Regions from separate parts of the Staphylococcus ursi genome, predicted to be linked through region 3. Evidence: riboswitches for the same ligand, from Rfam matches in the RefSeq annotation. Region 3 holds a riboswitch; each other region holds the start of a gene.
The links. Region 3 has a riboswitch for thiamine pyrophosphate ahead of thiO (glycine oxidase ThiO). Riboswitches for the same ligand answer to the same signal wherever they lie in the genome.
Positions count from the first base shown of each region.

Region 1: another riboswitch for thiamine pyrophosphate. It lies ahead of tenA (thiaminase II); the one in region 3 lies ahead of thiO (glycine oxidase ThiO).
Region 2: another riboswitch for thiamine pyrophosphate. It lies ahead of GZH82_RS03920 (ECF transporter S component); the one in region 3 lies ahead of thiO (glycine oxidase ThiO).

Region 1 covers NZ_CP048279.1:1,976,585-1,987,410, reverse strand. The annotation lists gene atpD (F0F1 ATP synthase subunit beta) at 1-1,090, shown strand, start outside; gene GZH82_RS09245 (F0F1 ATP synthase subunit epsilon) at 1,113-1,517, shown strand; gene GZH82_RS09240 (DUF1146 family protein) at 1,907-2,137, shown strand; gene murA (UDP-N-acetylglucosamine 1-carboxyvinyltransferase) at 2,248-3,513, shown strand; gene GZH82_RS09230 (DNA-directed RNA polymerase subunit beta) at 3,506-3,703, shown strand; gene fabZ (3-hydroxyacyl-ACP dehydratase FabZ) at 3,703-4,146, shown strand; gene GZH82_RS09220 (YwpF-like family protein) at 4,248-4,682, opposite strand; gene GZH82_RS09215 (single-stranded DNA-binding protein) at 4,862-5,218, shown strand; TPP riboswitch at 5,634-5,737, shown strand; gene tenA (thiaminase II) at 5,805-6,488, shown strand; gene thiD (bifunctional hydroxymethylpyrimidine kinase/phosphomethylpyrimidine kinase) at 6,488-7,294, shown strand; gene thiM (hydroxyethylthiazole kinase) at 7,296-8,099, shown strand; gene thiE (thiamine phosphate synthase) at 8,089-8,727, shown strand; gene yidC (membrane protein insertase YidC) at 8,816-9,682, shown strand; gene GZH82_RS09185 (HD domain-containing protein) at 9,728-10,384, opposite strand; gene cls (cardiolipin synthase) at 10,406-10,826, opposite strand, start outside.
Region 2 covers NZ_CP048279.1:907,016-917,841, forward strand. The annotation lists gene purD (phosphoribosylamine--glycine ligase) at 1-512, shown strand, start outside; gene GZH82_RS03910 (energy-coupling factor transporter transmembrane component T family protein) at 730-1,521, opposite strand; gene GZH82_RS03915 (ABC transporter ATP-binding protein) at 1,518-2,921, opposite strand; gene GZH82_RS03920 (ECF transporter S component) at 2,934-3,509, opposite strand; TPP riboswitch at 3,637-3,736, opposite strand; gene graF (glycopeptide resistance-associated protein GraF) at 4,606-4,737, opposite strand; gene auxA (lipoteichoic acid stability factor AuxA) at 5,117-6,448, shown strand; gene GZH82_RS03930 (class I SAM-dependent rRNA methyltransferase) at 6,583-7,752, shown strand; gene GZH82_RS03935 (DUF697 domain-containing protein) at 7,814-8,344, shown strand; gene GZH82_RS03940 (phosphocarrier protein HPr) at 8,509-8,775, shown strand; gene ptsP (phosphoenolpyruvate--protein phosphotransferase) at 8,775-10,496, shown strand.
Region 3 covers NZ_CP048279.1:2,824,657-2,835,482, reverse strand. The annotation lists gene ahpC (alkyl hydroperoxide reductase subunit C) at 1-304, opposite strand, end outside; gene nfsA (oxygen-insensitive NADPH nitroreductase) at 856-1,611, shown strand; gene GZH82_RS13475 (lactococcin 972 family bacteriocin) at 2,205-2,426, shown strand; gene GZH82_RS13470 (DUF1430 domain-containing protein) at 2,452-4,419, shown strand; gene GZH82_RS13465 (YxeA family protein) at 4,423-4,752, shown strand; gene GZH82_RS13460 (ATP-binding cassette domain-containing protein) at 4,749-5,405, shown strand; gene GZH82_RS13455 (L-cystine transporter) at 5,876-7,267, opposite strand; gene thiO (glycine oxidase ThiO) at 7,342-8,448, opposite strand; TPP riboswitch at 8,539-8,641, opposite strand; gene GZH82_RS13445 (hypothetical protein) at 8,724-9,323, opposite strand; gene GZH82_RS13440 (hypothetical protein) at 9,437-10,111, opposite strand; gene GZH82_RS13435 (general stress protein) at 10,309-10,731, opposite strand.

The DNA.
Region 1 (10,826 bases), 850 kb from region 3:
CTCTGTACGTCGTGACCCAATTCATCGTGAAGCGCCTAAATTTGATGAACTCTCTACAGAAGTAGAAATTTTAGAAACAGGTATTAAAGTTGTTGACTTATTAGCACCATACATTAAAGGTGGTAAAATCGGTTTATTCGGTGGTGCCGGTGTAGGTAAAACCGTATTAATCCAAGAGCTGATTAATAACATCGCACAAGAACATGGTGGTATTTCAGTATTTGCGGGTGTAGGTGAACGCACACGTGAAGGTAACGACTTGTACTACGAAATGAAAGACAGTGGCGTTATTGCGAAAACTGCGATGGTATTCGGTCAAATGAACGAGCCACCAGGTGCGCGTATGCGTGTTGCACTTTCTGGTTTAACAATGGCTGAATATTTCCGTGATGAACAAGGCCAAGACGTGTTATTGTTCATTGACAACATCTTCCGTTTCACACAAGCAGGTTCTGAGGTATCGGCATTATTAGGTCGTATGCCATCAGCAGTAGGTTACCAACCAACACTTGCAACAGAAATGGGTCAATTACAAGAACGTATTACATCAACAAACAAAGGATCTGTTACGTCAATCCAAGCTGTATTCGTACCTGCCGATGACTATACTGACCCGGCACCAGCAACAGCTTTCGCTCACTTAGATGCGACAACAAACTTAGAGCGTAAATTAAGTGAAATGGGGATTTACCCAGCGGTGGATCCATTGGCTTCAACATCACGTGCTTTAGAGCCAACAATTGTCGGACAAGAGCATTATGATGTTGCACGTCAAGTTCAATCGACGTTACAAAAATACCGTGAATTGCAAGATATTATCGCAATCTTAGGTATGGATGAATTATCAGAAGAAGATAAGAAAACAGTTGAACGTGCACGTCGTATTCAATTCTTCTTATCACAAAACTTCCACGTCGCTGAACAATTTACTGGTCAAAAAGGTTCATATGTACCAGTTAAACAAACAGTTCAAGACTTTAAAGCCATTTTAGATGGTAAATACGACCACATTCCTGAAGATGCATTCCGTTTAGTCGGTGGCATTGATGATGTGATCGCTAAAGCTAAAGACATGGGTGTAGAAGTTTAATACAAATTAGGAGGCTTGGATAATGAACACATTAACCTTAGATATCGTCACTCCTAATGGTTCTGTTTATAAAGAAGACAATGTCGAAATTGTTGTCTTACAAACGACAGCAGGCGAGATGGGTGTGATGTACGGTCACATTCCGACGGTTACACCATTACGTATTGGTCATGTGAAAGTGACTAAAGATGGCAAATCGGATTATATAGCTGTAACAGAAGGGTTTGCTGAAATTCGTCACGAAAAAGTGAATATTCTAGCTCAAGCAGCAGAGTCAGCAGATGATATTGACTTAGAACGTGCGAAATCAGCGAAACAACGTGCAACTTTCTACCTTGAAGACAATCATGATGATACGGATTTAAGACGTGCTGAACGTGCATTAAAGCGTGCCGAAAACCGTATCGAAGTTGCGAAATATAAATAATCATATGCATATCAAAAAGCTCGGTATGTCCCTTGTGGCAGACCGAGCTTTTGGCTTTATTGAACTTTGCATGAAAGGAAGCTACATTGAAGGATGAAGTAAAATGTGGGATGTGCATACGATGATAAGCAGACATATCGGCTGACCTTCGAAATATAGGAATACGATTATTTATGTAATAGCGCATACATTTAATACGCTGAATATATATCGCGTGCTTTACAAAAATTCTATACAAAAACTATGAAAGACAGTAAAATGTAAATTGCTTGTCATTTAGCATTATAATGTGAAAAATTGTGTTTCTTTAAGTTGCTTATAGTATGATTTGGGCTTTAAATCATGTAAAATTAATAAAGAGATTATATGTGAAGGAGCAATATCAATTAATGGATTATTTAGGACAATTTGCGATAGCACATATTATAATGCATGTTTTATGCATTTGTGTAGCCTATTGGGGATTAAACGCCGTTCGTTTAGACCAGTTTTTCAAAAAGGGATTTCCATTACAAGTACAAGTCATTATGATATTTTTGGCAATAGTGATTGGCACAAGCGTGAGTGATTTTATCATTGATTTATTACAATTTTCAACTCAGATTAAATACTTATTTTAATCGTTAAGATGTTTAAAGCGAATGAAATAAGTTAATACGTTATAGGTAGATAGATTCATTTTCAGAGCAAAAATAGAATAGAGCTGTAAGCATGGTGGAGGATTAATAAGATGGATAGAATTATTGTTAAAGGTGGAAATACACTTAAAGGTGAAGTCGGAGTAGAAGGAGCGAAAAATGCAGTTTTGCCGATTCTCACAGCGTCTTTGTTAGCAAGTGATGGCAAAAGTGAACTTGTCAACGTTCCGGCGTTAAGTGATGTGGAAACTATTAATAATGTATTGAGCGTATTAAATGCGAAGATTAAATATAATGAAAAGCAACAATCAGTAACAGTCGATGCGTCGAAAGATTTAAGTGAAGAAGCGCCATATGAATACGTGAGCAAGATGAGAGCGAGTATTCTAGTAATGGGGCCGTTATTGGCGCGTTTAGGAAGAGCTAAAGTCGCGTTACCAGGAGGATGTGCGATTGGTTCACGTCCGATCGAGCAACATTTGAAAGGATTAGAAGCTCTCGGGGCTGAGATTCATCAAGAAGCAGGCTACATTTATGCAGAAGCCCCTCAAGGACTTGTCGGTAATGAAATTCATTTCGATTTTCCAAGTGTCGGTGCAACACAAAACATCATGATGGCGGCTTCGTTAGCAAAAGGGCGTACTGTTATTGAAAATGTTGCGAGAGAGCCAGAAATTGTGGATTTAGCGAACTATATCAATGAAATGGGCGGCGATGTGAAAGGTGCCGGTACAGATACAGTGATGATTAATGGTGTTGAATCATTAAAAGGTGTGAAGCATGCTATCATTCCTGACCGTATTGAAGCCGGAACGTTGATGATTGCAGCAGCTATTACACGCGGTGATGTACTCGTTAAAGGTGCGATTAAAGAGCATATGATAAGTCTTGTATATAAATTAGAAGAAATGGGTGTCGAATTAGATTATACAGAAGAGGGCATCCGAGTGACAGCACCGGAAAAATTACAGCCTGTTGATATTAAAACATTGCCACATCCTGGTTTCCCAACAGATATGCAGTCTCAAATGATGGCGTTACTCCTCACAGCTGAAGGGCATAAACTGGTCACTGAAACCGTTTTTGAAAACCGTTTTATGCATGTAGCGGAATTCAAACGTATGAACGCACAAATTTCAGTTGAAGGTCGAAGCGCTAAAATTGAAGGGAAAAGTGCGTTACAAGGTGCACAAGTGAAAGCGACTGATTTACGTGCAGCGGCAGCATTGATCTTAGCTGGTCTCGTTGCTGATGGTGAGACGATTGTCACTGAGTTAAAACACCTTGACCGTGGCTATGTTGATTTTCATGGCAAACTCAAATCTTTAGGTGCAAATATTGAAAGAGTTAATGACTAAATGGACGTCTTGGCTTCAAACATTAATGGATTCAATCAGTTTTAAATTAACTTTATTTGCTTTTATAGCAATCATTATGTTTGTAGTCGGTTTAATGACAGGCTTTATTATCAACCATGATAACGTGTTGAATACATTTAACTTAAGGTTCTGGCAACATATCATCAAAACAATTGGAGGACATCACTAATGGAAACAATCTTTAATTATAATGAAATTAAAAATATCATCCCGCACAGACAACCTTTTTTATTGATTGATAAAGTGGTTGAATACGAACCGGGTCAACGTTGTGTAGGAATTAAGCAAGTATCAGGTAACGAACCATTTTTCCAAGGACATTTTCCTGATTATGCTGTCATGCCGGGTGTTTTAATTACTGAAGCGTTGGCACAAACAGGCGCAGTTGCCATGTTAAATAGTGAAGAAAACAAAGGGAAATTGGCTTTATTTGCAGGGATTGATAAATGTCGCTTCAAAAAGCAAGTGGTGCCTGGGGATACTTTAGTGTTAGAAGTTGAAATTACAAAAATTAAAGGGCCAATTGGTAAAGGTACTGCAAAAGCAACCGTTGATGGTCAAATTGCATGTAGTTGCGAATTAACTTTTGCATTACAAGATCCAAATGCGTAAATCATACATTAAAACCACCTCGTCTTCGTAATGAGGTGGTTTAATTATTTTATAGTGTCTCAAAAGCGGGAATAATAGCACATGTATGTATGCTTCAAATATTATTGTCGTTCATCTTTAAGACGTGGTTTAGATTTCATCATGCGATTGAACGTTGTGATGAGCTCTTGACCTTGCATGCCTTCATTGACAAGTTGTTCTAATAAATTTTCCGCATAAACTTGTCGCAATGTATAAATATGACACTCAAATACAACTGAAATACTGCCATTTAAAGGTGTAATGTGCTTGATTGTCGCATCAAACAGCGCAGGATCATTAGACGGTCGCGTAATAACGACACGAATATCTAAAAGTGCTTCTGCCTCCATGTACGCTTGCATCTGTTCTTGATGTATATCTGAAATAACTATTTCTAACACCCAACCCGTACCACTATTTTCTTTATTAATAATTACACCGTCTAGAAGTTCATATTCAGCCACGCTACTATTTTCAGAAACGATCTGAAAACGAACAGCTTTAAACGTCTTCATTGGAGCCACCCCCATATCATTTAAAAACTTTACGAAATTTCTATGGTACTTTTCATTATAACGCAATTTTTAAAATAATTCTCGATTAGGCTTAAATACACCTCGATGCATACTTTAATTTTATGGGAATTTGCATTTTGTCATTTCACATTGAAAGGTTTATATTACGGGTACAGGAGGTGAACAACATTAACCATTTTCAAGCAGTAGGTATCATTAACCGCCCGCCCAGTTTTTACGAAAAAGAAGAGAGTTACTTTGTTACCTTTACCGTTGCTGTCACGCGAGAGTATTTAAGTAAAAACCAAAAGCCCATCACTGATTACTTAAATTGTAAAGCGTTCGGTAACATTGCTCTTCAAATTCATGAAAACATCCATGAGGGGACAACTGTAGCCATAAGCGGGCAAATCCAAACCAGACGTTACATCCATAATGATGAAAAACGTTATGCTACAGAATTACTCGTTTCACAAATCTCTCCAATTGGTACAGTAACGATAGAGTCAAACAAAGATGAGTTCAACGATGAATAGCAAAGCAACAAGCAAAGTTTTTCCAATATTTGATAATCCCACCAACTTTTATCAACCCTTCTCAAAGTATATTCTCCGATTGAAATAATTCGATTTATCTCACACCATTACTTTTATCTTCAACATATTGACTTGAGCTCTAATGATATTTGGTATACAACCTGCTACCAAAATTGTCTATCTATCAACCTTAAAATGAGGTGTATTGGCTATTAAATACGTGCATTGTATTTAGTGGCCAATCACCACTTTTATTCTTATTGATATTTAACGAATGATTCATAAGAAATGTAAAATAATCTAATAGAGTCATTTGTTTTGTTAAACTATACATATATTTTGCAATTTGTTTAGTGCTTTTACATAATTGAACTTGTGTTAGGTTTCTGATACATTAAAGATAACTAAAAAAATGAAGGACTACTAGGGGTGCCGATTTATGGCTGAGATGAATGGATATTCAGACCCTCAGAACCTGATTTGGATGAAACCAACGTAGGGAAGTAGCACGTGGACACGCATGCTTCAAATGTGTGAACAAGGCTACTTTCAAGGTAGTCTTTTTTCATATTAAAGGAGAATGAAGATGCGTTTTTCTGAACAAATTAAACAAGAAGCACAACCAATGATTGAACAAATTTATCAAGATGGTTTTATACAAGGCATGCTTAAAGGGAATATTGCTACAGAAGCAGTTAAACATTATTTACGCGCAGATTCACGTTATTTAAATGAATTTGCTAAAATATATGCGCTGCTTATACCTAAAGTGGATACGAAAGATGAGATTCAATTTTTAACAGAACAAATTCAGTTTGCGAGTTCTGGAGAGGTAGAGGCCCATCATATTTTAGCGGACTATATCGGTGAAGATTATCAAAGCATCATTCAACAAGGGGATTGGTATCCATCTGCCGACCATTATATTAAACATATGTATTATAACGCGTATGCTTTTGACAATGTTGCTTATACGCTTGCTGCAATGGCACCGTGTCCTTATGTGTATCAACAAATAGGTAAAATGGCGATTGAAAATCATCACTTTGAAGCCGATCATCCATTAAAAGCATGGTTCGATTTTTACAATAGAGAAATGGATACGCTGTTGTCCTATATTGATCGTTGGCTTGACTCATATGCAGAAGCGAGTTCCGAAAGTGTTCAACAACAATTGAGACAAAACTTTCTACAAAGCACGGTTCATGAACGAAACTTTTTCAATATGGCTTATCAACTTGAAAAATGGGAATTTGGAGGAGAGAAATGATGGAAAAACCAAAAATTGCGCTAACGATTGCAGGTACAGATCCAAGTGGTGGTGCAGGAGCAATGGCAGACTTGAAATCTTTTCATTCTTGTGGTGTCTATGGCATGGCTGCAGTGACAAGTATCGTGGCTCAAAATTCAATGGGTGTGCAACATATTCATAATTTAGAAGCAAGTTGGTTAGAAGAGCAATTAGACAGTGTCTTTAATGACGAAATGCCGCATGCGTTGAAGACAGGTATGATTCCGACGCCAGAAATGATGGAAGTGATTGCATCATATTTGAAAAAGATTAATATCCCATATGTGATTGACCCAGTCATGGTCGCTAAAAGTGGTGATTCTTTAATGGATCAAAAAGTGCGTAACCGTCTTAAAGAAACACTGTTACCTTATGCAGATGTGGCAACACCTAATGTCCCAGAAGCTGAAGAAATCGCTGGTGTCACAATCGATTCGGTTGAAAAAATCCATCAAGTTGGCCGTTTTTTTATTCATGATATTGGTTCAAAAGGGGTCATTATTAAAGGTGGCCATCTAGAAGGAGATGCCATCGATCATTTATTTACGCAAGATGGTCATTATGAGTTTAAAAGCGAGCGTTTTCCAACTCAACATACACACGGCACGGGTTGCACATTTTCAGCCGTCATTACAGCAGAATTAGCTAAAGGAAAAACAGTTTATGACGCGGTAGCCAAAGCAAAAAAATACATTTCATTAGCGATTCAACACACACCAGAAATTGGTAAAGGTCGAGGTCCAGTGAATCACTTTGCATATGAAAAATTAAATGGGTGGGATTAACATGAATTATTTAGCAGAAGTCAGAAAGCAACAACCCCTTGTCGTTTGTTATACGAATGATGTCGTTAAAAACTTTACTGCCAACGGTTTGTTGAGTATGGGTGCAAGTCCAGCGATGAGTGAAGCCCCAGAAGAAGCAGAAGATTTTTTCAAAGTAACACAAGGATTATTAATCAATATTGGTACGTTAACAGCGAGAAATAGTGAGGACATGCTAGCTATTGCCAAGACTGCGAATCAAATGGGTGTACCTATCGTTTTTGACCCTGTCGCAGTGGGTGCTTCGCAATTCCGTAAAGATTTTTGTCAACGCTTTTTAGAAGAAATTGATGTGTCTGTCATTAAAGGCAACGCATCGGAAATGATGACATTAGTTGATACAGCGACGACGATGAAAGGTACAGATAGTGCTTCTGATATTGATGTTGTCAGCATTGCACATCAAGCTTACGAAAAGTATCAAACCGCTATTGTCGTCTCAGGTAAAGATGATGTCATTTTACAAGATGGGAAAGTGGTCATCTTATCAAATGGTTCTCCGTTGTTGACAAAAATTACAGGAGCTGGTTGTTTATTAGGCGCAGTGGTTGCCAGTTTTCTATTAGGTGAAACAAAGCCATCTATCGACCCACTCATTGAAGCCGTTTCATACTATAACATTTCAGCAGAACAAGCTGAATTACGTGAGGGTGCAGATTTACCAGGTACATTTTTAGTCGCTTTTATCGATGCATTAAATCAAACATTAGCTGAGTCCTATTTAATGGAGATTAAAAAGAGAGAAGTGAGTGAAAATGACATTTAATCGAAAACAGTTACGTGTGTATTTTATTGCAGGTACACAAGATGTTAAACAAGGTAGCTTAGATGGCATTTTAAAAGAAGCGTTAGAAGCGGGTATTACGATGTATCAATTTCGTGAAAAAGGCCCTTCATCTTTACAAGGTGAGGAGAAAACAGCAATGGCCGTTCGTTTAAGAGATTTGTGTCGCCATTATCACGTGCCATTCATTGTCAATGATGATGTTGACTTAGCTATTGAAGTCGATGCGGATGGGATACATGTCGGCCAAGAAGATGCGAAAGTACAGTCATTTCAACATTTATTAGAAGATAAAATTATCGGTCTCAGCGTCGGTAGTTTTGAAGAATACGATCAATCTGACCTCACAAACGTCGATTATATTGGTGTTGGACCTGTTTATGAAACAAGTTCTAAGCTTGATGCAAGTAAACCAGGTGGCATCCGTTTAATTCGACGTATGAGAGAATATGATGAAAATATTCCGATGGTCGCTATTGGTGGGATTACAGAAGAAAATGTTGCACCGCTTCTTAAAAACGGAGCTGATGGCATTGCGACGATTTCTTCAATTACACATAGTACAGATATTGAAAAATCTGTGAAACGTTACTTGCAATATTTTAAATAAAGTTCAATTTATGTCGGAATATATTTCCACCTTGTCTATTTCTATGATAAAATATCATTTATGTGAATATATCATTAGAGGTGGAAAAATGAAGAACAAAGCGTTAATGACAATGCTTGCAGGTGTAGTTTTACTTCTAGCGGGTTGTGACTATAGTAAGCCGAGTAATCGAGACGGATTCTTTTTTAATACGTTTGTTCAACCAATGGACAGATTGATTCACTGGTTAGGGGATCATTTAAATAATAACTATGGTTTAGCGATTATTATCATCGTATTGGTTGTACGTATCGTCTTATTACCTTTCATGTTATCAAACTATAAAAACATGCACATGATGCGTGAAAAAATGAAAATTGCGAAACCTGAAATTACAGAAGCGCAAGAAAAAGTAAAACGCGCACGTACACAAGAAGACAAAATGGCAGCGAACCAAGAAATGATGCAAGTATACAAAAAATACAACATGAATCCAATGGCAAGTATGTTAGGCTGTTTACCGCTTATACTTCAAATGCCAATCATCATGGGATTATTCTTCGTCTTAAAATATCCGTCTGGTGGCGGTATCACGAAGTATTCAGATTTCTTATGGTTCCATTTAGATAAACCGGATATTTGGATTACAATCATTGCGGGTGTACTTTACTTCATCCAAGCATATGTGTCAAGTTTTAATATGCCTCAAGAACAACGTCAAATGGGTTATATGATGATGATTATCTCACCCATTATGATTGTGTGGATTTCATTCAGCTCTGCGGCGGCGTTAGGTTTATATTGGTTAGTATCGGCGGCATTCCTTGTAGTTCAAACTTATATTGCTAATGTCGTATATGGTAAAAAAGCAAAAGAAGAAGTTGCGCCATTAATTAAAAAGTTTGAAGCAGAAAAAAATGGCAACAAAACAGGTAAGAACACACAAGTCGTGAGTAAAAAGAATAAAAAGAAATAGCAACATATCGAATATTAAAAAGAGGGTCTCGTATTGAGGCCCTCTTTAATGTGTTCTATTTTCAATGTCCCACTCATCGAAGAACTGTTGTAAGAACTGCTCTAAAAAGTTATGACGTTGTTGCGCCATGTCTATGGCCACAGGTGTATTCATTAAATCTTTTAATTTGAGTAACTTTTCAAAGAAGTGTTTGATTGCTGATGGTGGTACCGAGTCTATATCTGACAGTTGTTGCATTTCGGTTAAACAGTGTGTGCCGGTCCACATTGGCTCATTAAAGTGACCAGCAAATTGGAATGTACGTGCAATGCCAATAGCACCGATTGCATCGAGTCTGTCAGCATCTTGGACAATTTGTGCTTCAATTGTTTTGAGTGTGCCCACTGCTTTAGTTTTTCGAAAGCGCATATGGTCGATAATGTAAAAAATGGCTTCTTGATCAATCGATGACACCCCTTGTTCGTCTAAAAATGCCAACAATGTTTGACGGGCACTTTGGGGGTCTGCTAATTTGTCATCAACAGTGTCATGAAGGAGAGATGCCATTTCGATATGGTAATGGTCAGCTGACGGATAATGATGTGCGATTTCAACGGCGAGATTTCTAACACGTAACACATGCGCGATGTCATGTCCGCTGCTATCATGCTGATGTGCCTTTCTCATATATTTTTCTGCTGCTTGGATAGGGTGTTGTTTCATTTCGTTATGTCATTCCTTAACTTATAAAATAGGGGAGAGCAGCTGACTGACGGATTCTTTAAATTTAATCCATAAGCTACGTTGTGCATAGCGTTCTTTCGTCAATTCGCTACATACTTTTAAATCTTCTTCAAAACTTTCGCGTACTTCTCTCGCTAATTTTTCATTATATACAAATGCATTCACTTCAAAATTCAAAGTAAAGCTACGATTATCCATATTTGTTGTACCTACACTCGTAATTTCATCATCAATAGTTAATGTTTTCGCATGTAAAAAGCCGTTATCATAAAGATAAACACGTGCGCCGGCTTCGATTAAACTGGCTACGTTCTTGAATGTGGCCCAGTAAACGAATGGGTGATCAGGTTTAGATGGAATCATAATGTTGACATTGACGCCACCTAAAGCAGCAATTTTGAGCGCATCCATAAACGCTTCA
Region 2 (10,826 bases), 980 kb from region 3:
TTGCGCAACCGATTGCCAAAGCGATGCAAGCAGAAGGGCACGATTTCTTCGGTTTATTATACATCGGTGCGATTTTAACGAAAGAAGGGCCGAAAGTCATTGAATTTAATGCACGTTTTGGTGATCCTGAAGCACAAGTGTTATTGACACGTTTAGAAAGTGATCTCATGGCACACATCATTGAATTAGATGAAAAAGCACCAATCAACATGAAGTGGAAAGCGGATGCGGTAGTTGGCGTCATGCTCGCTTCAAAAGGGTATCCAGGTGCATACGAAAAAGGCGCAACTGTAAAAGGTTTTGAAGATGAACCAGGTGCTTACTTTGTCAGTGGTTTAACACATGATGGTGAAAACTATGTGACATCAGGTGGACGTGTTATTTTAGCGATTGGCGAAGGTGCAACAATCGAAGCTGCACAACAAGCGGCCTATAAACGTGTCGAAAAAATAGAAAGTGACGGTTTATTCTATCGTCAAGACATTGCACACAAAGCGATTAAAGCAAATTAATATTGAAAGAACATTAAAAAGCGTAAAATCTTACTGGTGAAATCACCAAGGTTTTACGCTTTTTAGTTGAATATAAAAATCCCTTTATTGACTATCAAAAATCAATAAAGGGAAACGATTTCCTTTGCAGATGGAAATAAACGGGAAAGTTAAAAAGGAAATCTAGACCTGCCTTTTCACATCGTCGAGATCATGAAAACGCAAAATCTGAGTTCGGTTAGCGTGCATCAGTAATCCCAGTTATTGGTAACACTTGTGCGAATGTAAATGCTAATATGACGATGACCACAGTGAGAACAATTAGAATCAAGTCTTTATAACTAAAAGGGACATGATAATAATAAGTCCGTGGTCCATCTTTAAATCCTTTTTTCTCCATAGCTACTGATAGGCGATGCGCTTTTCTAATGTTTTGACTGAGCAATGGAATTAATAAATGTTTCAGACGTTTGAAGCCTGAATAGTTGCGGTTATCAATCATTTGATAGCGCATTTTTAAGGCGTTGCGTAGTTGGAAAAGTGATTCTAACATGATTGGAATCATACGAAATGCCGCCATAAAAGCATAAGCAATTTTCGGTTTCACTTTTAAATGCTGCATCAAGCTGTAAAAAATCATGATGACTTGTGACGTAAAGGCAATAGACAATCCAAAATAACTCACAGTCATCGTCCGGAATGAGAGATGGAGCCCACGCACAAGACTTTCCGTCGTGATGTTAACGAAGCCGAATTTTAATAACTCATGTTGCCCATCACCGTAAAATATCATGAATAATGAGGAGGTGAGGGCGAAAAATGTTGCGAGTAATGTGAACGTCAAGACGACTTTCCACTGTGTCCCTGCAACGAGTAACATAAAAATGAGCATCAATGTCGCAAGATAAATCATCACGTCAAAATGATGAACGAAAATAATGAAGAAGAAGAGTGAGACGCCTAACAATAATTTGGTTACGATATTCACATCATCCATGAACGTGTGACGTGTTTTCCAAGATTCAATCATGTGCGCACCTCCTCGACTTCATAGAGTTTGCCATCTTTGACTTCTATCCGACGAGTAGGGTAACGTTCAATAATATGTGCATCGTGCGTGACCATTAAAATCGTCTGACCTTGCGCAATTCGACTTTGGAACAATTCAATTAATTTAAACGTGTTATGACTGTCTAAGCCAAATGTCGGTTCATCTAATAAAATCATATCTGCATTGGTACTTAATGCGGTAGCGACACTCAGTCGACGCTTTTGACCCATAGATAATTCAAATGGGTGTTGACTCGACACATGCTCCAAATCAAGCAACGCTAACATTTCCGCAGTTTTCGCTTTCGCATGCTCAGGATCCATATGATGATAATTGACCCATATTTCATCAAACACACTATTTTGTATAAATTGCAGTTCAGGATTTTGATACACTAAAAACATATGTTGCGCTGCATCTTTAATTTTAGTTAATTTCTGCCCGGCGTAACGCATGTTCCCCTTATAACGTATCAATTGCATCATCGACTCTAACAGCGATGTCTTACCTGAACCATTTTTCCCTGTTAGTGTAATCCATTCTCCTGGTCCAATTTGTAATGCGTCCACTTCATATAATGTACGACGGACCCTTTGTATAGCGCCTTGTTCGAATGAAAAATGAAAATTTTGAGCAGTAGATTGGACGGGATGTTGGGGCATAGGTGCATGCGACCACGCTTTTGGATGCCACACGCCATATTCACTTAATAATGCTTCGTAATGCGACATAATATATTCAGGCGTGCCTTGTTGCACAATGTGGCCATGATGATTCATCAGTATGACACGATCGACATGTTGCCAAATATGTTCCACCTTATGTTCGACAATCAGTACGGTCTTGTCCTCCCACAAATCCTTCAGTAGATTCCATAAATTTTCTGTCGCTTCTACATCTAACATCGCAGTCGGTTCGTCAAGAAACAATGTATCTGCGCCCTGGAGTAACGTTCCCGCAATCGCTAATTTTTGTTTCATGCCGCCACTCAATTGATGAATACGTTGCTTCGGATTCACATCCAGACCGACATAGTTTAAAGCTTCATGAATACGGCCGTCCATATCGTGACGCGGAATTTGTTGGTTTTCTAATATAAATGCCAATTCTTCATTTACTTGTGGCATACAAAACTGCGAATCTGGGTCTTGGAAAATGACACCCGAATTTTCAGCGATTTCTAATGTATCATATTTCATTGGTAAATCAATTAAGTTCGGCACAATGCCACTTAACACATTGAGTAACGTACTTTTACCTGAACCAGATGGCCCAAGTAAAAGCACTTTTTCTTTGTCTTTGATTTCTACGTCAATCCCGTCAAAAATTTTATAATCTGCACTCGGGTATTTTAAACGTAAATTTTTAACTTTTAACACAGTAAGTCACCCTTATAATGCATCGTAATCGTCTTTTGAAGCAGGACGAAACAGTTTCGTTACACCAGTTTGATCCAATGCCTTAACGAGTAAGTATGGGAAAACACCGGCTAATACAGCACCACTGATAATACGAAAAGCAATCAGTAGAACTAAGTTCCAAGTCGCGACTTCATTTAAGTAACCATAGTACCAGTCGATAGGTAAGCTAATGATTGCAGCTGCCATACCTGCAAGCACAGCTACCATAAAAGCACGTGATTTGTAGCGGAAAATCGCAAAAATAATCTCACACGCCAAACCTTGGAGTAAAGCGTAAATAATTGTAGGGATATCAAAACGTCCCATTAAAATGGTTTCACCAGCACCTGCAGCAAATTCAGCTAACAATGCAATACCCATTTTAGGAATAATGAGATATGCAACGACTGCAGCGCTAAACCACATACCATACATCAATTGATCAAGATGTAAACCTAATGGCTGTAAAGTATTCGTGACAGCCCACCATAAATTATAAATCACTGCAAATATCACTGATACGAGTACAGTGACGAGGATGTCTGACAACGTTAAGCCTTTTTTCATATCTAAACTCCTCCCAAAAATTAAAAAAATACGCATATCTCTTAAACCAAAGATAGGCGCATCATGTGCTCATTAATATATGGATATGCTATTGGAGTGACATACAAAGTCCATCGCTCAATATACATATCATAACAAAACACTTTCCTACGCTAGTATCATCTAGTTCAGGTTCAAAGGGTTTGAGGTGACACCTCATCTCAGCTTTCACACCCCTAGTGTGCGTATTTAATTGATAATGTCAATGTACACCTAGAACATTGAAAAGTCAAGGTTTCAAACGAGTGCTGACTAAATATTTGTAAATCTACAAACCATTAAAAATGTATATATATTGGAAAAATGAACAGTCAAGGCGAGCATCAACATAGCAGTCACAATCAAGACAACAGTATGACACCCAAATGACTTTTAGAACAATGCACTATGAGGATTAGGATTAGGTGGGCAGTTGAGTAGGGATGACTTGAAGTGTACGTATGAGGATGGGCATTTCAATTTATCAGTAAAACGATGTACTAAAGCTGGTGAACACCTATTGACACTCAGCGACCTCCAACCTTAAAGAAGAAAAGGTGAGAGGTTACTTTAACAATGGTAATTGATTTTGATATTGATAAGACATCATGGTGAAATGAGGAAGTATTGAATTTAAAACATTTCACTCTCACAATTAAGAACACTCACGAAAGATTGTAAGAACAGCTCGAGACTCCCGAGGGATAAATCAAAGGCTTAAATGTGGTTTCTGATTATTAACAGAGATCACTGTTTAACGCAGTAGCTGTCTGACTTCTCAATGCTCATGCTTTTGAGAAGTCTAGTCAGCTTTGCGGGGGGGGCAGTACGACGAAATCTTTGTAATACATGAGATTTCTGTACTGCTCCCGAAAATCCAAGTTGGCTTCCATTTCGTGAACACTCCAATCAAGCCAAATTGAGTTGCGTCAAGTCCTTGGGAAAACGAGAGCAAGTTCGTCAATTTGTAGGGTAAGAGGAAACATTTAACAAAACAAATGATATCCCAATGTTTTAAAAATAAAAAGGAACAGGCCACAATCAGCCCATTCCTCACACATCAAACAAAAACTAAAGATTACTCAAACGTTTTTTGAATATCATCTTTCGTTTTCTCTGCACCATCTTTAGCATCTTCAGTTTTATCTTTCAACTCTTTCTCTTTATCTTTCGCTTGTTCTGCAGCTTTTTTAATATCTTTTTCAGCCATTTCCAACGCCTACCTTTCAAATTGTTTGTATCACTACTATAGCCTTTATGTGCACAACTTAAACATTAGACCTATATAGAAATGAGACTTTGACATATCGTGCGCCTAGCTATATAGAGAAATATGAATGAAATAAGTAAATGCAACATTAAAAATTTTAGCTTCTGTTCTCGTATAAAAATAAATGAATTTTGATATACTTAACGCATCATTACGATGTAAAAACAACTCATGGATAATTAAGATATTTGAAAATAAAAATAAAAATAAATCCTTATGGTATTATGTATTAAATGGATAGGTCATTCTGAAGACTGATATTTTTGAAATATAAAGACAGGTGACAAGAGTTCGTATATAATAGCTTTGAGGTGAGAGGATGTTTTTGTTAAACAAATACACCGAAGTGATTTATAGCTATATTATCGGTGTGCTTTCAATTTTATTAAGCATCATTATTTTTATTAATATTCCACTCATTCAACAGTTTAAGTCAGGCAAACAACCGAGTACAAATATCGACAATTTGTGGGATTTTATTATGGCATTCTTTAATGAAATCATTCGCGTCATGAGTCAATACATTGGTGACATCCCACTTGCGAGCGGTATTGTCATTTTATTGTTTGGAATTTTAATGATTTTTATTGGTCGGACATTAACGAATACAACACGATTTGATTATGACATTTCAATATTATTTTTATTAGTGGGCATTATTTTCTTCGTATTAACATTAATTTTTATGTCTCAAGTTTATGGTTGGATTGCATTTATATTTATTATTCCTTTTCTTGTACATATTGGTTATATCGCATACAAAGACGAATTAAATCCATTGCACCGTAAAGAACATTATTTATGGATTATATTCAGTTATGGGCTTTGTTATATCATTACACAAATTGCGCTCTATGCCCGTATTGAAGCGAAAGATGTAGCTTCGATTGACGTTCTGAGTATTAATACATTTTTTGTAGTTTTATGGTTGATTGGACAAATGGCAGTATGGAATTTCCTCTTTTTACGTCGTTCATTACCAGTGTCTGAGGAAGAAATCACTGGTGAAGCGAATGCGTATTCAAGAAGTAAAAAGTATCAATTTACGAATACTTCTAAAAACCATTTCAAAGACTTTCAAGATCGTACGGCCGAATTCACACATGGTATTTCACAACGTACACGCCGTAGTATTGATTTAGAGAAGTTACGCCAAAAACGTGAAACACTTGCCAAAAAATGGTTTTCATGGGCTAAATTAGAGGAAGATGACATTCCATCGTTCCTTAAAATGAGGCCTAAATGGTTGAACCGCAATTACGTCATGATTGCTTGTGGCGTGATTCTGTTATTCTTTATATTACTAGAGTTCAATAACCGTAATGCGTTATTTATGTCAGGGGACTGGCAATTATCTCAAACACAATACGTGTACGAATGGGTTAGCTTACTTTTATTACTCATTGTTGCGATTGTCTTTATTTTTACAACAGTTGTAAGGATGTTAAGAGGTAAGTGTGATTATTTACAACTTTTCATGATTAGTATTTTATTCTTCAAATTGCTAACGGAATATATTGTGATTTTGATCCACGGACTATTATTATCAATTTTCATTACGCCAATTCTCGTATTAATGTTAGTACCAGCAATTGTGGCGTTCGTCTTACAATTGAGACAGCCTGTGGACATACAAGTTAAAAAGCATTAATAATGAATGACTTTAAAAGGGCTAGGGAGACCATTTCCTAGTCCTTTTTATAATGAGTGTTTTGGTGAAAGATATCATTGTGAAATCATCCGTGTTAAAATCAGAATAATGATATGAAAAGAAAGGCTGATAAAATGAAGACAGCTATTTTAAATAAAGGTAAAGAAGAAAAATATTTCAACCAGTACCCACTTGTGGAGGAAGAGGATTTATTTCAGTATGATCAATTAGAAGAAGGTGATGTCTTTCATCTGTTGGCTCCAACACAAGTCTATATCGCGACTTGTTATGTAGGGCGTCAACATAAAGGATTAGGTTGGGTATTGACGTATCAAGAAGATGAAGCGATTGATCAAGCATTTTTTGAGCAACTGTTCGCGCAAGCACTAGAAGTCCGTCAGTATTACTATCAAATTGAAGGCACCAATGCATTTCGCTTATTTAATGGTGAAGGTGATGGCGTGGGTGGTCTCACGATTGACAACTATGATGGTCACTTATTAATTCAATGGTACTCAGAGGGCATTTATCGTTTTCGTCAACAGATTGTGAGCGCGATTAAAAATATTTTTGATTTTACCTCTATTTATGAAAAAACGCGTTTTAAACATCAATCCATTGAAGGCGGCCTTGTAGATGGGATAGCACCTGAATTTCCGATTGTCGTTGAAGAGAATTTCACGTTTTACAATGTGCATCTTGACGATGGTCCGATGACGGGGATTTTCTTAGACCAAAAAGAAGTGCGCAAAAAAATTAGAGATTATTATGCTGAAGGACGTCAATTGCTCAATTTATTCAGCTATACAGGTGCTTTTTCAGTCATCGCAGCTACAGGCGGAAGTCAGACGACAAGTGTTGATTTGGCCAATCGTTCACGTCAGTTAACTGAAGAGAACTTTGGTTTGAATGGTATCGACCCTAAATCACAACATATTTACGTGATGGATACGTTTGATTACTACAAATACGCGCTGCGACACGACTTACGTTACGATACGATTGTCATTGATCCGCCAAGTTTTGCGCGCAATAAAAAGAAAACATTTTCTGTGACAAAAGACTATGACAAGTTAATTGAAGGCGCACTCAGTATTTTGAACCCAGGTGGTAGTCTCGTGTTGAGTACCAATCATAGTGCCTATACGCTAAAGGCATTTAAAAATATGGTGAAACAAACGATTGAAAAGCAAGGTCTTACATATGAAATGAATGAAGTTATGGGCTTGCCAAAAGATTTTAAAACACATCCGCACTATAAACCTTCGAAGTATTTAAAAGTGATTTTTATTACAATAAAGTAGTAGAAACTGTTTGAAAAGGGTATAAAGGTTAAGACTTTTTATAATGAGGTGAGTATGGAAGATGAATTTTAAAAGAAAAATTTCTGAAACGTTAGGCAATAAAGTACTAGATATTGAAACGATTGATCGAAAAGATGTGCTACCGACGACAGAACAAGAGATACGTGTAAGACGTGAACGTGCAGAAGCGATTGTGAGAAAGAAGGCGCTGTTATCTTCAGGTGCAACCGTTGTTCCTATACCGGGATTTGATTTTGGGATGGACATGAAATTAATGCGCGACGTCATTGATGATGTGAACAAAATTTACGGCTTAGATCATCAACAAGTGAACCAAATGAGTGATGACATGAAAAACCGTATATTGATGGCGGCCGGTATTCAAGGCAGTCAATTAATTGGTAAAAAAGTGTCGAGTGGATTGTTGAAAGTTTTAGTACGTGATGTAGCTAAGAGAACTGCTGCGAAACAGACACGTTGGTTCCCGATTGTAGGACAAGCCGTTTCAGCGTCCATTAGTTATTATTTTATGGTTAAAGTCGGTAAAGACCATATTCAAAAATGCGAAAATGTAGTAAAATCATTATTATAGCATGTAAAAAATTTCACAAAGCACTATCAATGGCGTTCAAAATCGAGATGTCGGGGCATTTACGAATTGAATTTAAATATAGAATTTGGTAATGTAATGCTATGTAGCGAAGTTAAATATAATTTATGCTAGTAAATCTAGAAGTAGAAGGAGTAAGATGACAGATGGAACAACAATCATATGTAATTATTGACGAAACAGGTATTCACGCACGTCCTGCAACAATGCTTGTTCAAACAGCTTCAAAATTCGATTCAGATATTCAATTAGAGTATAACAGTAAAAAAGTTAACTTAAAATCTATCATGGGTGTTATGAGCTTAGGTGTGGGTAAAGACGCAGAAATTACAATTTATGCTGACGGTAGCGATGAAAAAGGCGCAATCGACGCAATCACTGAAGTATTATCTAAAGAAGGATTAACAAAATAATGTCAAATATTATTAAGGGAATTGCAGCTTCTGATGGTGTTGCTATTGCCAAAGCGTATCTGCTCGTAGAACCCGATTTAAGTTTTAGTAACGAAAAGACGGACCAACCGGAAGCGGAAGTCCAAAAATTTAATGAGGCGCTTAACAACTCTAAAATTGAATTAACGAAAATTCGTAATCATGCAGAGGAACAATTAGGTGCGGATAAAGCGGCTATCTTTGATGCACATTTACTCGTTTTAGATGATCCTGAGTTAATTCAACCGATTGAAGAGAAAATTAAAAATGAAAGCGCAAGTGCACCTCAAGCATTAACTGAAGTGACACAAAACTTCATTACTATTTTCGAATCAATGGATAACGAATATATGAAGGAACGTGCTGCGGATATCCGCGACGTAGCTAAACGTGTTTTAGCGCACATTTTAGGGGTGGAATTACCAAATCCGAGTATCATTGATGAAAGCGTCATCATTGTGGCTCAAGATTTGACGCCATCAGATACAGCACAGTTAAACAAACAATATGTTCAAGGATTCGTTACCGACATTGGTGGTCGTACTTCACATTCAGCAATTATGAGTCGTTCATTAGAGATTCCTGCTGTTGTAGGTACAAAATCAATTTCTGAGTCTGTACAACAAGGGGACATGGTTATCGTCGACGGTTTAACAGGGGATGTCATCGTTAATCCTTCAGACGATGAAATCAAAGCGTATCAACATAAGCGTGAATCTTTCTTTGCAGATCGTGAAGCGTTGAAACAATTACGTGACGAACCATCGAAAACATTAGATGGACATGAAGTAGAACTTGCGGCGAACATTGGTACACCGAATGATTTAGAAGGTGTGCACAACAATGGCGCAGAAGGTATCGGTTTATACCGTACTGAGTTCCTTTACATGGGCCGCGACAACATGCCGACTGAAGATGAGCAATTTGAAGCGTATAAAAAAGTGCTCGAATCAATGGAAGGTAAACGCGTTGTCGTACGTACGTTAGATATCGGTGGTGACAAAGAACTACCATATTTAAACTTACCTGAAGAAATGAACCCATTCTTAGGATACCGTGCGATTCGTTTATGCTTAGATCAACCTGAAATTTTCCGTCCACAATTACGTGCATTATTAAGAGCTTCAGCATACGGTAAATTGAATATTATGTTCCCAATGGTGGCAACAATTCAAGAATTCCGTGATGCGAAAGCGTTACTTCTTGAAGAAAAGGAAAACTTGAAACAAGAAGGCGTAGAAGTGAGCGACGATATCGAATTAGGTATCATGGTTGAAATCCCAGCAACAGCCGCACTTGCAGATGTATTTGCGAAAGAAGTGGATTTCTTCAGTATCGGTACAAACGATTTAATTCAATACACAATGGCTGCAGACCGTATGTCAGAACGTGTATCTTACCTTTACCAACCATACAACCCATCAATCTTACGTTTAATTAAACAAGTCATTGACGCATCTCACCAAGAGGGCAAATGGACAGGTATGTGTGGTGAAATGGCTGGCGACGAAACAGCAATTCCATTATTAATTGGTTTAGGATTAGATGAGTTCTCAATGAGTGCAACTTCTATCTTAAAAGCACGTCGTCAAATTAAAGATTTAAGCCGTACTGAAATGGTACAATTAGCAGACCGTGCATTAAATTGCGCAACTGTTGATGAAGTTGTTGACCTTGTAAAAGCAAAAACAACAAAAGCTTAATTGATACAAATAAAAAGAGATTGAGTCAATCTTTGCGACTCAGTCTCTTTTTTGGTTGTGGCTAATGCTGTCATTAATATTTTAAAGAGACATGTACAGGGGGGAAATGATAAAACTTAAAAAAGGGATGGGACATAAAAATTTTTGATGCTATTGATGCAGTATTTTTGTTAAACTTGCCCTCTCCCTAAGAATTTTGTTTTTGATTGCCATCATGGCTTCGCTTTCCGAGGGGCTGACTCTTCAACTCAATACGGCTTGATTGAAATGAACACTTGATCGATGCCGAATTGGATTTTGGGAGCAGTACAGAAATCTCATGTGTCACAA
Region 3 (10,826 bases):
GATCACCAATCATTGTATATTGTAATTTGCTGATGGCATCTGAATGATCGTGCCATGCTTTATGTACAAAGTGAGTATCTGTAGAAACAGAGAATACGTTTGTACCTAACTCTTGTAATTTTTCGTAATGATTTTGTACATCTTCTAATTCAGTTGGACATACGAATGAGAAATCTGCAGGGTAGAATACGACAACACTCCAGTTACCTTTTAAATCTTCGTGTGTCACTTCAATAAATTCATCTGTTTTTGCATTGTATGCTTGTGCTGAAAATTCCTCAATTTGTTTACCGATTAATGACATAATCAAAATCCTCCTATTTATATGAATCATTATTATTTGGATTAGAACTTGTTTTTACTTTGTGATAATTCCTTATTAATAATAATTCTAATCTCAAGTAGTATTATGACATGGAACAATCGTTACGTCAAATAAATACAAACGATTTTTATCCACTTTGAAGTTAAACGCTTTCATTATTAATAGCGATTTTGATGTAATAGGTGCAATAAAGGTTAAATACAGTAAAAACACCACCTTTTGATCACAATTCGGTCACATTTGATGATTGATACGCATTATTTTTTTCATTGTAGTAAAGATAACAAAGTAGACGATACATTGGAAATAAAAACGGAAATAAGTTAATTGGTAAAAGATTTGAATATCATTTATATGCTTTCATTCTCAATTAAAACGTAAAATAGAAAACCTTTCAAAGATGTTGTTATATAGAAGCGATGATCGTCTATTTAATGAAGAGTGAGTGTGATGGCTACGTATAATGCAAGAACCATGCGTTATACGGTGCTAAGTGTTACGATTAAGAAAAGAATGTAAGGAGTGTTTTTATGTCAGAATATGTGTATGATTTGGCGAAACGTCACCATTCAGTTCGAAAGTTTAAGCAAACACCGATTGATCGAGATATAATAGAAAAATTAATCGAAGCCGGGCAAATGGCATCGACGTCGAGTTTTTTACAAACGACATCATTTATTGGAGTAGAATCTATTGAAAAGAAAGAAGCGCTCAGGGAAGTATCAGGCCAACCTTATGTCGTTGAAAATGGGTACTTGCTCGTTTACGTGATTGATTACCATCGTCACCAATTGATAAACAAAAAAATGAAAGCGGACATGGAAGCGAGCTTTGAATCGGCTGAAGGGTTATTAGTCGGTACAATTGACGCGGCATTAGCGGCTCAAAATATTGCATTAACGGCTGAAGATATGGGCTATGGTATTGTATATCTTGGTTCGTTACGGAACGATGTCCAACGCGTACGCGAAATTTTAAACTTACCTGAACACGTCTTCCCTTTATTCGGTATGGCGATTGGAGAGCCGGCAGATGACGAAAATGGCGCACCTAAACCACGTCTACCATTATCGCACGTTTTTCACGTGGATACGTACAACGAAGACGACACTGAATTGTCTGAACAAATTGAAGCTTATGATCAAACTGTTTCTCAATATTATCAAGAACGCACACAAGGCAAACGTGATGAAACATGGTCTGATCAAATTGCCGGCTTTATGAGTAGTAAGCAACGATTAGAGATGAATGATTGGTTGCAAATGTCAGGATTTAATAAGAAATAGGGGTGAAAGGGCTAAGATTTTTTTGACAGAGCTAAGTTTGCTGAACTTGCCTGCTTTACTTTTGAGTATGTATGTTAAATTTAAGATTGCCTTAAAGGGTTCGCTTTCCCAGGGGACTTGCCTCAACTAGCCAACGCTTGATCAAACTGATACATCATTGAAGCGTTGGCGGATTTTCGGCTGCGTCTAATCCCTCGGGAGTCTCACCCTTTTTGGCAATCTTATTCCCTCAAAAAAGTAAAAAGAACAAGTTTTTGCAAGTAAGAAAACGTATCGTACCAAAAATAATAAAGCCCTTTAACCTTTGAGTGGTTTTAGTTAAAAAACGTATCTCTTTAATCTAGATAATTGATTAGGGAGATTTTTTGTATAAAATGAGTATTTTTTTGCTCACTTTAGTTACCTATTATAAATTAATTGCAATATATTACCTACTAGTTGTTAAAAGTAATATAATGATGTTGTAAATATAGTTGTTTAAAAATATAATATAGGTATAATTCTATTGAAAAAGAGGAAGCAATTATGAAAAAGAAATTTTTAAGTACACTTGCAACAGGATTATTAGTCGTTTTTATTGTGCAACAAGTTTAGTGAGTGCAGAAAGTATTCATGCAGAAGGTGGAATATGGAACTATGGCGTGGGAAGTAAATACGTATGGTCATATTATAGTCATAATGAAAAGTATCACACTTCCACAGCAATAGGAAGATATAGATCAGAGAGTGGATCTACTAAACCTGGAGTAGAAGCTCAGGCGTCAGCGGAGAAGAGATGGTGGTGGCATAATGAAGCATATTATAGTGTATTATAATTACCAGAATTTTAGGGGGTGAGTCATGAAATGGATGAAACACTTATTAGATGTGTTTACACTCATGCTAATAAGTCTATTTTTAATGGTATTGTTGTATGAAGAAGATAGTGAAATACTTACCGGGAGCCAAGCGGCCATTCAAGTAGAAGGTTGGGATTATCAATATTCGAAAGCAGAAGTTTTTGATCGTTTTGAAAAGGTTGCGAAAGATTTAGATATTGCGATTTTTAAAGTGATCATGGATCATAAAAAGGGGCAAGTTGATAAGGCCATCTATACTTTCAATAAAAAAGCGAATCATCACACAATCACGCCAATGAATACGTCATATAGCTATCAACAGTTAACCCATGATGACTTGATGAAGCGGGATGTACGTGGGGATTATTTCATATTGGATAGTGTCGCAAATCCCCATCAAATCAAAGCAGCTTTAGAAAGTGTTGGGCTTAAAGTAGCTGTTGTTCCGATAAAGCGATGGATGATTTATATCGATGTACTCATTAATCGAGGCGTCCTACTCCCTTTTGTAACATTGCTAATCATATATGTACTTTACCATTTGCATGATCGAAGTAAAAATTTTAAAACCTATGCGACGATGCGTTTACACGGTTACCGTTTTTACAACATATTTTTTCTGAATATTAAGAAAATAGTGGCGAGATGGTTACTTTTAGCGATGGGTGTCAGCCTCTTCTCAATTGGACTGCTGAAATGGTTAGGCTTGGATGGACAACTTCGATATTTTATCAGTCATCTTATCTTAGCGGACATATGGTTTTGGATGATTTTATTCATAAGTTCTTTGCTATCTTATATTTTACTTGTAAACATGAATGTACCATTAATGATTAAAGGCCTTAAACCGTATCGATTATTACACTTTATCAATCATGTATCTAAGTTAAGTATGCTAGTTTTACTTACGCTTCTTGTATTGCCTAACTTTAATCAGTTAAAAAAGTTAGAAAAAATTCAAGAGACAGAAGCATGGTGGGGCAAATTAGACGATTATTATACGGTTGAATTGAAACCAATACGGCGCAGTATAAATGAAAAAAGAGATTTCGCAAAGCGCTTTCATCAAATGATAGTATATAGTGAGCAACATGAACAAGCATTACTGATGCGCCAAAATGTGCTAGCTCAGCCAAGCGAAACGAATTTTGTACCAGAGAATGGGAACGTGCTGTTTGTTAATCAAAACTTTGTAGACTATTTTAAGTCACAATTACAAGATTTACCACGTTTGGAAGATCAAGATGGGCAGGTAGAGTTGTATTTACCTCCTCAGGCAAAAACAAAAGCCTCATCTATACGTGATGATTTTCAAGAATGGGTAGACTTTCAACTTCCAAATTCAGCTACCAATACAAAAGTAAAAGTGACACAGTTGGACAATCCATACCAAATTTACGCCTTTGATGTACGGACAGGTTTGTCTACAGCTTATTTGAAGTCACCCGCAATTATGATGTTAAACGCCACAGATTTAACGGATGATTTCTATTACGCCACTTTATCACAAGGTACTTTTATCTTTAAAAATTATGAAAATATCATTCGTAATATCGACCGTTTTAATTTGAAGGATGACGTGCAAGGTGTAACGAACTATAAAGATAATGTGATTAAAAAGTATCGAGAAGCACAAACACAATGGATTGTATATAGCTTTTCTAGTGGGCTTGCGATATCAGTATTATTCATCGTCACGTTATTAGATGTGTTACATTACTTTGAACAGCATCGCCAATGGTTGCTCATGCGAAAAATGTTTGGCTTTAAGCGTTGGCAAAATTATCAAAAATATGTTGTAGCGAATAGTTTGTTTACTGCTGTTATTGGTGCCGTCTTATTTAATATGACCGAAAATAGCAACGTTATATGGATATTTGCCATTATTTTACTGTTTCAATTCTTCATTCAATGGGTTTACATCCATTATTTAGAAAAACAATTTAATGTATTAATTAGGGAGGTGTAGGTAGTGAAGAAATTTATTTTGGCTGCGTTTGCTATTATTGTAGTGGCAGTGGGGTTATTTTTAGCTTTTGCACGTATTCCCTATGTCGATTATTTTAATCCCTTTCTTAAAAAAGAGACCTCTTATGCAGTAGTGCCATTGAGAACACAAACATATGTGGATATTCAAGCGTATGACGAATCAGGTGAACCTCTTAAATATCGTTTAAATTTCGGGGGATATGACGCCAATTTTGATCATGTTAAAGTGCTTCACAAAGGGACGTACGTTTTTCATATCGATTATATTAAAGATCTTTCGAAATGGCCTAAAAAGGTGAGTGTTAAAGAATGATTGAATTGAAAGATATAACGATACAAAAAGGGAAGCGTAAGATTTTTGACAATGTGAATCTAAAATTCGAGCCGGGCAAGTCGTATGCCTTTGTGGGGCGTAGTGGCTCGGGGAAATCGACTTTGCTGAATACCATTGCAGGTTTTGAAACGTTAAAAAAAGGTGAAGTGCGACTCGACCAAAAACTATTGAAAGCTGATTTTCGTTTTTATCGTGATGTCCTCGGCTATGTATTTCAAAATTATGGTCTTGTTGAATCTATGACGATTAATCAAAACCTCGATATGGCACTGGCTTTTAAAAAAGGTTCTAAATCAGGAAAGAAACAATTAAAGACACATAGTTTGCAAAAAGTGGGTCTTGACATTGAAGGCAAGCGTAAAGTTGCGACATTAAGTGGGGGTGAGCAACAGCGGGTAGCATTAGCGCGTTTATTGCTCAAACAACCGCGCTTGATTTTAGCAGATGAACCGACTGGCTCTTTAGATGACGCGAACGGGCAAAAAGTGGTGGAACTCTTGTTTGAAATGGTAGATGAAAGACGAATGCTCATTATCGCCACTCATGATTTAGCACTTGCCCAACGATGCGACGAGATTATTCAAGTCGATGCACTAAAATGTCACAGCAGCGAATTAGAAACAGTACAATAAATGTAAGTTAAAGAGATAGGGGCATTAATGTTAGCTGGAAAGAAATGGAGTATCACAGCGAACTTGCCTTCTGTCTCTTTGATTATTTTTATATACATATGTGATTGCCTTTATAGACTGTCTACGAAAATTAAGTTTCAGTATGTATGAAATGTGCACTTTAATATAATTTACAATAAAGCAAGCAATTAACGACGAAATCAAAATCAAGTTAAATCACATCGATGTACAAAGTTGCCCTCGTCCTATGACTTTGTAAAGGGAAATTGTCAAGATGGGTGAGACTCCCGAGGAATCAGACGCAGCCGAAAATCCGCCAACGCTTCACTTATGTAACAGTTTGATTAAGCGTTGGCTAGTTGAGGCAAGTCCCCTGGGAAAGCGAATCCATCAAGACAATCCTAGAGCTAATAAATCGTAGGAAGAGAGCAAGTTCATCCGTATATACTGTTTTGTAACTATTGTGTTGCTTAGTGTTGTGCTGTTAGTTCGTCCATATGATTTGAATGGAAAATATCTTCATCGAGTTGTTTTGTCAGTTTGGCAGTACCTGTACCCGCTAAGATAGAGTCATTCACATTAAGTGCTGTACGCCCCATATCGATCAGTGGTTCGACTGAAATTAAGACACCCGCAAGACCGACCGGCAAGTTCAGTGCAGATAATACAAGGATTGAAGCGAATGTTGCACCGCCACCTACTCCTGCTACACCGAATGAACTTAAGACTACAACAACGATTACTGTCACGATAAACTGTAGATTCACTTCAACGCCCGCGACAGGTGCAACCATTATCGCAAGCATGGCAGGGTAAATCCCAGCACAACCATTTTGTCCAATAGATAGCCCAAATGAACCAGAGAAGTTTGCGATAGCTTGAGGCACACCTAAGCGATTCGTTTGCGCTTGAACGTTTAATGGCAATGTACCGGCACTTGAACGTGAAGTGAATGCGAATAAAATCACTTCGGCTGTTTTCTTCACATACTGTACTGGATTGACACCAATGATGGCCAAAATGATTAAGTGAATGATGTACATTGTAATGAGTGCTGCATAAGACGCAATGACGAATTTACCGAGTGTCCAAATCGCAGCAAAATCACTCGTCGCAATCGTGTTAATCATAATCGCTAAAATCCCATAAGGAGTAAGGCGCAAAACAAATGTTACGATAGCCATTACAAGTGCGTAAATGGCATCGATACCGCGTTTTAAAGTTTGACCATTTTCAGGTTGTTTGCGTGCGACACGTAAAAATGCAAAACCTACAAATGCGGCAAAAATCACGACTGCAATAGTAGAAGTTGCACGTGCACCAGTGAAATCTAAAAATGGATTTGATGGTAACAATTCTAAAATTTGTGTTGGTAATGTTGTCGCAGTAAGCTCTTTCGCTTTATCAGCAATTTCGGCGCTACGAGCATTTTCTGCCTGACCTAAGTCAATACTAGAGGCATCTAAATTGAATGCGATTGCATAGATAATACCGATAATCGCTGCAATCGTTACGGTACCAATAAGAAACATGAAGATGAAGCTGCCGACTTTAGCAAACTTTTCTCCAATTTCAATTTTCGTAAATGCTGCGACGATAGAAACAAAAATAAGTGGGATGACAATCATTTGTAGCAATGAAATGTAGCCATTCCCAATTAAGCCGACCCAATCCGTTGTTTGAGACGTGACCGTGCCTTCAACACCATAAACAAGGTGGAGTAGCAAGCCTAATAGGATACCTAGGCCAAGTGCAAAGAACACGCGTTTGGGAAATTTGACGTGCTTTTTAGCCATGACCCATAGGCTTATTAACGCAATAAGAAAAATAATTAAATTAATAATCACTAAAAAAATAGACATAAATACGCTTCCTTTTTAATTCCGACTTCTATAATAGGATAATGGTAAGGAAACATAAAATCAAGATATATTTTTTATATTTGCTTAATTTTAGGTGTAAATGGAGCGAGCTGATGTTGGGCTTCACTATCCTCATCAACGAGTTGTGCCATCAGTTGTCCAGCAATCGGTGACAGTAAAATACCATTACGATAATGCCCTGTCGTCACGAAAAGTTGAGGTGCGATTTTCCCCATAATAGGTATTTCATTCTCTGTAATGGGGCGAATCCCCGTCCAAGTTTTAATGACATGGTGTGACCGTAATGCGGGAATCATGTTCAAACTTTCGTGCTCAAGCCACGCAAGGTTGTCGTCATTGTTTTCAGTGTCCCAACAATCATAATCGGATGTTGCGCCTATTAAGAAGCGATTCGGCAGTTTTGGGACGATGTAACAACCGTTCATATTAAAAATCGTTTCTTTTAAGCCGTCGTAATCAGACGCAATCAATTTGACGTCACCTTTAACAGGATGCGTTGGTAATTCGAAACCTAATTGTTGAAGCAATGCGCCACTCCATGCGCCAGCTGCAATAATGAGCTCGTCAGCTTCGAATATGCCTTTTGACGTCTCAACACGGTATCGATGATGATGGCGCTGCAACGCGTGAACCTCCGTATGGGTCATCAATTCGATATGGGAACGTTGCATGACCGAAGCAATGAGCGCTTGTGTGTAGAGATTCGCATTAATTTGGCCGTCGTCTTGAATTTTGAACGCGGCACTTTGTGATGGATTGAGATGGGGGAACCGTTGTGTTAATTGTTGCGTCGACAGTTGGGTGACGGTGTGGTCATGATGGTGTAAAAATTCGAACTGTTGACGGACTGCTTGGACATCTTGGGGTTGAGAAGCGACTTTGATGAGTCCATGCTGTTGATATTCGATATGAATCCCCGTTTCGCGCTCCAGGGTTTGAGCTAATTCAGGCATCATCGCACGGCTTTTCATTGCAAGTCGATAAAGTGGGGTATCTTCAAAAAATTCATTTTGTGCGCCTAACATACCACCTGCAGCATAAGATGCGTTCATTCGTGGGGTGGAGCGATCAATGATACGGATATGACGATGTTTGGAATCGAGTTGGCGTGCAATAGACAATCCCATGACACCTGCACCAATAATTATCGTTTGTTTCATAAAAAAAGACCTCCTGCATAAAAGGATGCAAGAGGAAAGCGTATATGATTGAAATAATGTGACTACTCACCATTCATCTTGAGACTATTTCGTCGTCATATTGCGCTTCCCTTCGTTGGTTCTAACCACGTCAGGTTCAAAGAGTTAAGATACCATCTTTCTCAGCTCACCTCGAGCACCCCTAGCTTATGTTTTTTTGTTGATCATTCATTAGTATTACTTAAACGGACGTTAAATCGAAACTTTTACAATTCTTAGCCTATCATCAATGTTGCTTAGCCACCAAATAAACGTTGGAAGAACCCTTTTTTCTCATTGCGGTGAATCGTTTCCGCAAGCTCTTGATGCTCTTTCGTTTGGGTTTCAATCGTTTCTTGCGTTTTTGACAGTTGCTCAGTTTGTTGCTGTTGTGCAGTAGTCAAAGCTTCAAGCGACTTGTTGCTCGTTTCCAACTGTGTATGTAACTGTTGATGTAATGCTTTAAGTTCTTCTTGTTGTTGATGCACTTGTGAGACCATTTGACCTAACATTTGACGTTCTTCACGCATTTGATTGATTTCGTGGCGCAACTCTTGAATCAATTGTGGCACTTGTTGGTCAGCAGGTAATTGTTGATCGTTTTCTTTAACGATGACCTGTAAAAAGTCTTTTTCTTTTTCGAGCGCTTCGAAAGCAAGATCGTAACTATTCGTTTGTGCGACACGTTCAGCAATTTCTTGGAAGAGTTCGATATCTTCTTCTTTAAAGTCTGTCGCTTCACGTCCACGATATTCAGTCTTGTTTAAATGATAGCCGCGTTCTTCAAGATGTTGGACGATTTTACGGACTTGTTTTTCACTAAGCTCAGATCGTTGAGCAAATTCTTTTGTTAGCATATGCCATTAGGTCCTTTCCCTCATGTTTTTAGACTGTCGGTAGTGTGCGTTCAGTGACCCGTCAGTCTTACCTCTTTACCATTGTAACGGCTTTAACGGTTGATTTCAAGGGTTTAGGCATAAGGTTCTTTGCGCAAATCCATTTTAACGAGTAATGGATAAATCACATGTCTTGGAATACGGTTCGCAAAAACATATTTAATAATATAGGCAGATTTAATACTCGTACCGTAAATATCTTTCGTTAGAGGAATATTCGCTTTAATATACAACGCCATAGGTACTGGTTTGCCATTGCGATCTAATGAAGGTTGTAAATAAGCAATATCGTTTTGTTTTTCATAACCTTGTTGCAATAAAAAGCGACGACGGAATGCAATTTTATCAGCCGTTTCAGTGTCCACGTTGGGTGATTCAAATGTCGACTCGAACATGAAGAAATTCACATCTCGGCCATGGAGTTGATTAGAAATTTGATTCACATCTTTTTCGATTTGTTCAAGTATCGCTTTAAGGTACTGCTCACAATTGTCACCGGGCTGACTCAAGAGATAGACTAAAAAACCCACATTCGTCGTTGCTTCGTAATGCGCTGTCGCAAAACTTACGACCTCATCGTTTTCTATACCTACGAGAAATACGAAATCATATTGTGTTTTTTCGGTTTTTAAGGATTGTTCAAATACAGACTCGTCTTCTGTTACGAGGGGGTCTAGTTTATCCATATAAAATTCTAATGCTGGGACATACCATGGATCTTGGGTTGATTGAATATGTACAAAATGCATGTCACTTCACCTCTCTTAATGGCTATAGTATAGCATATATAGAGCGAGAAATAGCACAATTAATGGGGGAGATACGAAGCACAATCTATAGAAATAAATACTTCACCCAAGACCTAATCCTTTCAATACAATGACGTGTACGAAAGTTAAATTAAATCTTGGGTGAAGTAGTAAGGACTATAGATACACATGAATGATTACTCAATATCGCCGTAATGTTCAGATGGTGCATGTTTATCTTGCAGTTTTTGGTTCGCAGCATTATGTTTTTCATATTCATCTTGACCATATTTCAGTTCTTGAACCATAACCACAATTTTGTTATTTAAAATGTCTTGTTTAAGATCTTCTTTTTGTTCGTTAGAGAAACCAAATTTTGTTAACGCAGCTTCTTCGCCATCCTCGCCAATGAAAAAGTGCATGAATTTCTCACTAATCGTACCAGTTGTTGTTTTATGTTGAATTTGAGAATCATGAAAGCGATCTGTGTTAAGTTTATCTTTGCTTAATACGACGATTTGATTTTCCTTAACGCCCTCTTTTAACAATTGATCTACATATTGAACTGCTTCATCTTCAGTTCGTTTCACTTCGCATTTTGAGATTTTATAAAGTGTCATGCTATGAACCTCCCGCTCAAGTTTTCTATTTATCTACCCGTATTCTCAACGTGTTAAACGATTACATTATTATTATGGCCTTTACAAAGCGAATA